DNA from 3 places in the Paenibacillus sp. E194 genome. Region 3 is predicted to be linked to each of the others. Evidence: riboswitches for the same ligand, from Rfam matches in the RefSeq annotation. Region 3 holds a riboswitch; each other region holds the start of a gene.

Region 1 (3,283 bases), on a different contig from region 3:
TCTGGAGCGATTGCTCTATCCTTAAATAGTGGTGCGTATTTGGCTGAAATCTTCCGTGCCGGCATACAATCGATCGACCACGGTCAATTGGAAGCAGCGCGTTCTCTCGGGATGTCAAAATCAATGGGGATGCGCTTGATCGTACTTCCACAAGCGTTCCGCAATGTCATTCCTGCGATCGGCAACGAATTTATTACGATTATTAAGGAGACTTCAATTGTCAGCACCATCGGGATTGCAGACTTGATGTTTGAAACGAATATCGTACGTGCCAAAATTTATTCAGCGATGGGGCCATTGATTGGAGCGGCGTGTATCTATCTCATTCTAACCTTCACTTTATCGAAAGTGGTGGCACGTTTGGAAAGGAAGTTGAGCGAGCATGATTAAAATTCAAAATTTGCATAAATCGTATGATAAATTGGAGATTTTAAAAGGGGTAAATGTCTCTATTGACCGTGGTGAAGTGGTTGTTGTCATAGGCCCTAGCGGATCTGGAAAAAGTACTCTCCTGCGTTGCATTAATTTGCTGGAAACTCCGACACAAGGGGATATCCGCTTCGAGGATCAGTGTATCACAGACAAGTCGCACAACATCAACAAAACACGTGAAAAAATGGGGATGGTATTCCAATCGTTCAACCTATTTCCCCATATGACCGTGCTGCAAAATATTACCCTTGCTCCAATAAAGGTGAAAGATGTGCCAGAGGCTGAAGCTAATAAACTAGCAATGGAGCTGCTTAGCAAGGTTGGTTTGGCGGATAAGGCCAAGGCATTCCCTAGACAGCTGTCCGGTGGACAGAAGCAGCGTATCGCGATTGCGCGAGCGCTTGCTATGCAGCCGCATGTGATGCTGTTCGATGAGCCGACATCAGCGCTTGATCCAGAGATGGTCGGCGAAGTGCTTGAGGTCATGAAATCACTCGCCGCAGAAGGAATGACGATGGTAATCGTAACTCATGAGATGAACTTCGCACGTGAAGTGGGCGATCGTATATTATTTATGGATGGCGGCAATATCGTGGAGGAAGGTTCTCCAGACCAATTATTTAACCATCCTAAGCATGCTAGAACGCAGGATTTTCTAAGTAGAGTATTGTAAATATATAGGTGTTCGAATAGGCATCCTTAAGGGGTGCCTATTATTGCTTGTTGTAATATGTAAGCGTTTTCGTTTACAAATCTGAAATATGTGCTATGATAGAAACATAAAGATTACAAAAATGTCATCTCTGATTACAAATTTGTTATGAAATAAAAAAAGTTTGAAGCTTCAATCCATTGGGGGGCGCGGGTTCCAGAGACTTACCATCATATTCCTGCGCACAGGTTACAAAATTGTGATATGATGCAATCCGAGCCGAAACGACACACCCGTACGGGGGATTATTGACCGGTGTTCGATATGTTGAGAACACCTTGGGGTGAATCGCTTATTCCGCAATTGGAATGGCGTAGGGGAACTCCTTGACCCGAATCCGACAACTAACCCCGCAGGCTAATGCACAGGAGGAAAACAGAACATATGCGTAAAAGAATTACACTAACGATTACTGCAGCTTTACTTGGACTTGCGTCCATTCTTCAAATTTTGCCGGCACAGGCTGAGCCTTATACGGTAAAAGAGGGAGAAACGTTCTATTCAATTGCTAAGAATTACAACATGAGTGTTGAATCCGTATTGTCGGCAAACCCGACAATTAATCCGAAAAATCTGTATGGTGGACTCTCCATCGAACTTCCAAGCCCCGTTGTTCAAAAATCGGTATTGGAAGGGATGCCAGTCAATAATGCTTTGGGTGTAGCAAAAAATGACGGACAGGCAGTCAAAACGGCTTCGAATAATCAGAAAGCAGCAGTGCAACAAGCTGCTCCTAAAAATGTAGTTCAATTGTCCTCTGGACGTACAGCGACATACAAGAAAACGATAAGCATGCGCGCAACAGCCTATACTGCTCATCCGAGTGAAAACGGCAAATGGGGCGCAGTTGATGCTTTGGGTAATGCATTGAAACTAGGCACAGTTGCGGTCGATCCAAAAGTGATTCCGCTTGGAACGAAATTGTATATTACGGGATATGATTTCAAACACTTGCCGACAGGCGGTATGGTTGCTGTAGCTACGGATACAGGCGGTGCAATCAAGGGGAAAAAGGTTGACATATTTGTACCGGTAAGCAAGAAGACAGGCAACACATTCGGCGTGCAAGACGTTAAAGTATACGTGTTGAAATAATATCTACTATTATAAATAGATGTAGATAAATACTTACAATAGCAATTGAACAACAAGCCTCGCCATTATGGCGGGGCTTGTTTACTTATTCCTTCTTTTCCTTCTGATCTTGAAGCAGATCAGGCAAGGTGACGAATTCATATTCCCGATCTCTCAACTGCTGAATAATTGATGGGAGTGCTTTCACGGTACCATGCAGGTACCCATTTTGTGTGCTTCCGCTGGCATGCTGCAAAATGATGGAACCTGGACGGACCCCACGCATCACATTTTGCAAAATACGTGAAGCGGTTAATCCTCGCCAATCGTTCGTATCTACATCCCAGTTCACGACCATGTATCCATTATCTCCTGCCCAGCGCAATTGCTCTTCGTTGATTTCTCCATATGGCGGACGGAAGTAACGAGGCTTATATCCGGTTGACTGCTCGATAATGCGTTCAGTATCCTTCACCTGGTGTTCAAAAGCTGGTAGCGTCAGCTTTGTCAACAATGGATGATTGTACGAATGATTACCGATCACATGCCCCTCGCGTACCATCCGCTCGACGAGTCCTGGATATGCCTTGGCACGAGAGCCAACGAGAAAGAAAGTGGCTCGGATATTGTGCTCCTTCAATATATCCAATACAAGCGGCGTAATGCGGTTATCCGGTGCGTCATCGAAGGTAAGCGCAACTTGTCGTTCTCCTTGACGCTGCTTCGCATTCAATTTAAAGATATGTGGGTACTTCAACCGCAGTTCCGCAATCGTGAGATGCTGTTTCTTCATCTTATGCATACTGGAGCGGGATGATTGTGAAGCTTGCGCCGCTGATTGCGACGGGCTTGATTTCTGCCACATGTACTTGCGTTCAGTCGAAGTGGAAGAACGTTGCTTCTGCTGGCCAGATTCTGGCTCAGCCTGCTGCGACTCCAGTCTTTTCTTCTGACTTTTCTGATTATCACGCTCTCCCTGCTCAGCTGTTATGGTGAACTTAGGCATCTCAATATGCTCCGATGAAGCTGTATTCTCTTGCTTTTCCTTAGCATGTGGGGAATGCA
Region 2 (3,283 bases), on a different contig from region 3:
AACGTCTCGTTGACTTGTGCCAGCGATTCATGGAGCGTAAACTATATAAATATATTGAAATCGAACAGATGGATGACGATTTACAGGAACAATTGCGGGCAGAGTGGTCGCAAATTGGGCTTGATCCAAACTATGAACTTATGTTCGATTCCCCCTTCGACAAGCCCTATGATGTATATCGAAAGGGAGATGCCCGTTCACAGCAACATATTATGCTATGGGGACGGGATCAGCAAATTGTAGAGCTGTCCAAGAAATCGGATATTGTACGTTCCATTAGCGGCATTCGCCGTGGAAAACACTATATCTATTTCCCAATGGACAAGCTTCTAGAAGTCTCGAATCACCTTACGGAAGATACAAGGCGTATGTTTATACGCCGCAACCATTAGATCGATTTACAAGAAGGAGCGCATAAACGTGTTATTTGATACGCATACGCATTTAGACAGCAGCAATTTTGACGAGGATCGCGATCAGGTTATCACACGGGCCGTTGAACAAGGGGTGACCCGTATGGTTAACATCGGGTTCAATCGAGAGACGATCCCGACGACGATGGCGTTGGCGGAGAAATATGAGTTCATCTATGCAGCTGTGGGCTGGCATCCGGTAGATGCGATAACGATGAAGCCGGAGGATATAGACTGGATCGCCAAGCTAACGGAACATGAGAAGGTTGTGGCGATTGGCGAGATCGGACTGGACTATCACTGGGATACTTCTCCGAAGGATGTTCAGCACCGTGTATTCCGCGAGCAAATTGGGTTGGCGCGAGAATTGAAGATGCCGATCATTATTCATAATCGTGAGGCGCACGAAGATGTAATCCGCATCTTGCGCGAGGAGAAGGCTCACGAAGTAGGGGGCATCATGCACTCCTTCTCAGGTAGCTGGGAAACAGCGAAGATGTGTCTGGATATGGGCTTCTACCTTTCATTTGGAGGACCCGTTACGTTTAAAAATGCAAAACAGCCGAAAGAAGTACTTGTTAAGGTTCCGAATGACCGATTGCTTGTGGAGACAGATTCCCCCTATTTGACTCCCCATCCGTTCCGAGGCAAGCGTAATGAGTCCGCATATGTGCGTCTTGTTGCAGAGGTTGCAGCAGAGCTGAAGGGTATGGAATTTGAAGAATTTTGCAGAATGACGACTCAAAATGCTATGACATGTTTTGACATCACGTGAAAACGGGCCAAAAACAAGTGAAAAAAAGACATCGGCCATAAAATAAGTGGATTTCATTATGAAAAACGGATTAAGTTACATTTTTTTAACCATTTTTCGCGAAAAACGGAATTGCTACTGTCTTTACAAGAAGATTGCAAACACGATATGATTTCTCACAGATGTTATTACACAATTCAATATTGTTCCAACTAATTCAGTATCGCTTAATCTCCATGAAGTGGAGAGCGGGGGAACCAGAGTGTGAACGACATGACATGAGTACATGTTCATTCACACGGATTAATTCCTTGGGGTGAATTAGGGACGACCGAGCCATGAGCCGGTTGGTTCCGATAGGGCGACTCTCAAGCCCGAACCCGACAGCTAACCTCGTCAGCGTACCGAGAGAGGGTTCCTCGCGTCCTACACTGTTGACGTTTGGGTTTCTATTACGGAAGCCGCGAAAGAGTCTCCTCTTACGAAGGGCTTCTTTTGTTTACTCTCAAACATTCTTTTTTTGAATAATGAGAATAAAGACGTCATAGGGTGTAAGAAATAGGAGGTGGGAGCAGCCAATACTGAAACGTTGGTACGGAGATTTCGGCATTGTCTTGAACGATTACATGCTCGTTTATGGCAAGTGAAGTCTCTCGTAAACATTCTTGAAATAGTCGCGTCAGATGGAATCATGCAGAGCACTCGACGGCGGGACTATGTAAGGAGGACCGAGAAATGGGACAGATCGTGAACAACGAAACCCATGAACCCCGATCATCCAGCATGTCACTCGCATTGCGATGGAAGCATGAAAATGTACGTGTTATCACCGTTATTGCAGCTGTAGCAATCGTGATCACATTAATAGCAGTCTTGACTTGGTATAATGTAACGAAGAAGACAGTGGCTGTGCTCGTTGATGGACAAGAGCGTTCAGTCGAAACTCGCCTAGATACGCTTCGCAATGTTTTGGATGAGCATGCGATAGCGCTTGGGGCATACGATGTAGTATCGAAGCCGCTTGATGCAGAAATTGCTGATGGAGATCGAGTTATTATTGAACGCGCTTTGCCTATCCAAATTACAGCGGATGGGAAGAAAGAAACACAATTTACGACGAAGAAGTCGGTGCATGATGCACTAACTTCGCTGCAAATCCAGGTGAATCCTGAAGATAAGGTATTCCCTTCTAAGCGTGCCTCTATTTCGAAGGACATGGACATTCGCATTGTTCGTGTCAGCAAGAAGATGGAAGAGCGTAAAGTGAAGGTTCCTTATCAAGTGGTGAAGCAGGCAGATGCTACTCTCCTTAAGGGGAAGACCAAGACGGTTCAAGATGGAAAAGAAGGCTTGGTTGTCCAGAAAGTACAGAAAACGTACGAGGATGGTAAGCTCGTATATTCGCAGATGGTCGACAAATCCGTTCATACAAAACAAGTGAATCAAGTGATAGCCTACGGAACGAAGAAGGAACCGGAAGTTGCTGTTCTGTCAATGAACGCGCAGGAAGACGATTCTGACAATGTTTCCAGTGGCGACAAAGATTTTAACTATAAAAAAGTGCTGAAGAACGTTCAACTGACGGCGTATACGGAATCTGAGGGATCGGCTGGTGCGAAGACAGCATCTGGCGCGATGGTATCAGAAGGTCGTACTATCGCGGTTGATCCGAAGGTCATTCCGCTCGGCTGGTGGGTATATATCGAAGGGATTGGATTCAGACGTGCTGAAGATACAGGTGGCGCGGTCAAGGGGAAAATTATCGATGTATACTTCGACAGCAAGAAGGCGGTCAGCAAGTTCGGACGCAAGAAGGGGTACACCGTATACGTGGTTGGCCCAGTCAAGCCGGAATCGAACTAATGCACAAGGTATGCAGCCGTGTGTAATTAGGATATAGTAATGAATAATGATTTATGTCATGCTAAGAAGAGGGGACACCCTCTTCTTTTGTTGTTTATTTATGAATGGAAAGTAAGGGAAGGATGCGGAATTAGGAAGCAGCCTTGTGGTGAGAGGAGCAAGCATATTGATACGCGAAGTAATAGTTGTAGAAGGCAAAGATGATACCGTTGCCATTCACCGTGCCGTTGAAGCGGATACGATTGAGACGGGT
Region 3 (3,283 bases):
ATTTCATGGACAAGCAGCAGCTGCACTCGATCGTGGAGCATCAATATAAGCTACCAATCGAAATCGAACAATATGAAGCCGTACAACAAGTAGTCAGCCTACTTGGCTCTACAGATCCTGAATTGAGGGATGATCTTGCATATGGGATATTGTATGAATGGCTGATTACACAAAAAATCCTGACCGCTGGACAACTGACAGAGCTTCTTCATCAGACGTTATCAGACCAAATGCTTTTCAAAGGAATTGGGACTGCTGAGAACGATTCGGTCTTCCAACGTACATTCTCCGCCCTCTTACTCGCACTGCTTCTGAAGCGTGATGAACAACAGCCTTATATAAGCAAGCCTTTATATGAACACATTGCGAAGCGAGTTGTTGATTATTGCATGCAGGAGAACGATTATCGCGATTATGTAGAAGTTAAGGGATGGGCTCATGCTCCAGCTCACATCGCAGATGTCATGGCTGCTTGTGTACGTATTCCACACATTGGCCCAGAGGAATGCACGAAGCTTCTCGGTGCGATTGAGCACATGCTTCTTCATGCGAATCATATCTTGCGAACACAGGAAGATGAACGAATGGCGACAGCCGTCGTGTCAATGCTTGAGCTTAATAAGTTGTCGTTCACGTCCTATTGCGCGTGGCTTATGCAGGTAGAGCTGCCCAATGAAGACAAAGAGATTTTTCGCTGTAGACGCATAAATGTTAAAAATTTTGCTCGATCTGTATGGATGCGTGCAGCAATGAGAGAATTAATCGATCCAACAACAGAATGGCACAATTGGTATAACATTGAAAAGAAACTGAATCCGGTCTTCAACAGAGACATATAAGATCAACTTCATTTCTGTTACATTCCTCGTTATTCTCTTGTAGAGCGCCTGAATGAATACAAAAAAGACCTGCACTTACCTGCAGGTTCTTGATGTGATATCTACATACTTAACTCGTTAGCCTGTGAATGCTTGTACCCACACGCCATTGTAGTATGCAACACCGATGGAAGTGAAGCTCGAGCTCAGGATGTTCTTGCGGTGCCCATCGCTGTTCATCCATGCGTTCATTACTTCTTGCGGATTACGTTGGCCTTTGGCAATGTTCTCACCAGCAGTATTGAAATTGACACCTTGTGCTCTCATCAGATCGAATGGGGAGCCAAGTGTTGGAGATTGATGGTCAAAGTAGTTGTTATCATTCATGTCTTTCGCCTTGATCATTGCTACTTTGTTCAATTGTGCATCGGATTTCAACGGCTGCAAACCAGCATTCGCACGTTCTTGGTTCACCAAATCGATAACTTGGCTAGCGAAGTCACTGTTCGCATTGTTGTTGTCTTGTGGCGTAGTTGGTTTATTGTCACCAGGTGTTACTGGTTTTTCAGCTTCTGGCTTGTTTACTTCTGGTTTGTTAACCTCAGGCTTTTCAACTTCAGGTTTCTCGATTTCTGGCTTCTCTACCTCAGGTTTCTCAACTTCAGGTTTGTTAGCTTCTGGCTTTTTCAACTTCAGGTTTGTTTACTTCCGGCTTGTCCACCTCTGGCTTTTGAACTGGAGGCGGAACGATTGGCTTGTTCCCAATTTCTTTATGAATGGCTTCCATCCATTTGGACAAGATTTGCTTCAATTCCGAGTTATCTTGGAATACTTTATCAAAGTCCATATTCATACCCAGGTTTGAACAATTCGAGTTCATCATTGGATTCGGCTGTTGCACTGGGCTAACGGGTGCTGCCATAGCAGAGTTCGCTGCCATAACCGGTGCCAATGCAATCGCACTTGTAATTACAACTTTCTTAAATGTCTTCTTCATCCTGTACATCTCTCCCTTTGCAGCCTGCGAGGTTAGCTGTCGGGTTCGGGTTAAAGTGGACTCCCCTGTCGCTATACGACTTCACCCCAATGAATCGGTTCCCCCGCGCTCTGACGAGCTTCGGCTTGTTTTGTGGTACGTTTCCGATCCTAACACGGATAATACAGGAGATCATTTCAAATATATTGTAATTAATTATAATATCTTCCAAACACAAAGAACCGGAGTAAGCTAGACTCACTCCGGTTCTACTTTTCTAGTATTCCATTTGGTCGGAAATTGATCTATTCCTAATCCTCTCGCTGCTTACTTGATCACTTGGGACAACGCTGTGAAAATCACGCCAAGCGCATAGGCACCAGCATCAGGATAGCCAAGACTCCGTTCGCCAACCGTACCTGCTCTTCCCATACGAGCTACAATTGTCTCTGTATACTTTGCACCTTGAACAGCAGCCTCTGCTGCTTTCACAGAAGCAGTCTTCACGTCATCGCCCTCAGACGCACTCTGTACCCACGCATCTGCAAATGGAGCCAATGCATCGACAAGTGTCTTATCCCCAACTACAGCTCCTCTTCCAAATGAGCGCTCGCCCGTGTCTTGAATGCCTTTAACAACTGCTTGCATCATTTGTGCAAATTCAGAAACGGTCAATTCTACGCGTTCGCCCGCGAACTTGCTGGCTGCACGGAATGCTGAACCCCAGATTGGGCCGGAAGCGCCGCCGCAATGCTCCATAATAACTAACGAGCAAGCATGGAGGAAGCTGCCCATGTTGTCTGAATGATGTGCAATGATGTCATACCATTCTCTTTTCAATTGCTTGAAGCCTTTCGCCACACTCATACCGAAGTCGCCATCACCTGCATGTGAATCCAACTCGCAGAATGGAACTTCATTTTCAATGATGATTTCACTCATCTTGTCTGTTAGATAGATCAAGTTATTAACGGTGAACACATTATGTTCGACCTTCGAGAAGGCCTCGTCCGTCTCTACTGTGAAGGATACCTCGTGGCTCGCAGTTACTGCTTCGGACATCTCCTCAGGATGGATTGGTTCAAATGAACCGCTCACCTGCAATGCAGGCGTATTGCAGCTTGCTTCGAGGTAATGCTTAAGCTGTTCATCCAAGCGGATAACCGACACCGACGCGCCAGCCATATCGATACTTGTCATGTAGTTGCCTACGAATACTTTAACAAGAGTAATTTGTTGTGCATGAATCTCCCGAACTACGGCGTTCGCCAGCAAGTATAGTTCTTGCAGCGGGGATCCGCCAAATCCGTTAATCAGCACGGCTAGCTCCTGCTCAGAGCCTGCTGTAATCTTCATGTCACGGAACAAATCCGCAACCATTTTCTTCGCCAGTTCGTTAGCAGAAGCAATCTTCTCTCGGCGAATGCCAGGCTCCCCATGAATTCCTACGCCGTACTCGATCTCATCGTCATTCAACTGGAACGTTGGT

What was found. Region 3 has a riboswitch for cyclic di-AMP ahead of AZ66_RS31915 (hypothetical protein). Riboswitches for the same ligand answer to the same signal wherever they lie in the genome.
Region 1: it holds a riboswitch for cyclic di-AMP, as region 3 does, so the genes downstream of both, AZ66_RS14425 (3D domain-containing protein) here and AZ66_RS31915 (hypothetical protein) in region 3, are expected to answer to the same signal.
Region 2: it holds a riboswitch for cyclic di-AMP, as region 3 does, so the genes downstream of both, AZ66_RS09720 (3D domain-containing protein) here and AZ66_RS31915 (hypothetical protein) in region 3, are expected to answer to the same signal.

The regions. Positions count from the first base shown of each region.
Region 1 covers NZ_JMDX01000092.1:3,608-6,890, reverse strand. Annotated here, with positions in the region: gene AZ66_RS14435 (amino acid ABC transporter permease) at 1-390, shown strand, start outside; gene AZ66_RS14430 (amino acid ABC transporter ATP-binding protein) at 383-1,105, shown strand; cyclic di-AMP (ydaO/yuaA leader) riboswitch at 1,352-1,519, shown strand; gene AZ66_RS14425 (3D domain-containing protein) at 1,529-2,239, shown strand; gene AZ66_RS30620 (polysaccharide deacetylase family protein) at 2,325-3,283, opposite strand, start outside.
Region 2 covers NZ_JMDX01000052.1:17,018-20,300, reverse strand. Annotated here, with positions in the region: gene AZ66_RS09730 (HD domain-containing protein) at 1-392, shown strand, start outside; gene AZ66_RS09725 (TatD family hydrolase) at 421-1,188, shown strand; cyclic di-AMP (ydaO/yuaA leader) riboswitch at 1,382-1,585, shown strand; gene AZ66_RS09720 (3D domain-containing protein) at 1,903-3,030, shown strand; gene rnmV (ribonuclease M5) at 3,197-3,283, shown strand, end outside.
Region 3 covers NZ_JMDX01000106.1:11,908-15,190, forward strand. Annotated here, with positions in the region: gene AZ66_RS15725 (DUF2785 domain-containing protein) at 6-839, shown strand; gene AZ66_RS15730 (CAP domain-containing protein) at 957-1,508, opposite strand; gene AZ66_RS31915 (hypothetical protein) at 1,489-1,815, opposite strand; cyclic di-AMP (ydaO/yuaA leader) riboswitch at 1,822-1,951, opposite strand; gene dhaK (dihydroxyacetone kinase subunit DhaK) at 2,122-3,283, opposite strand, start outside.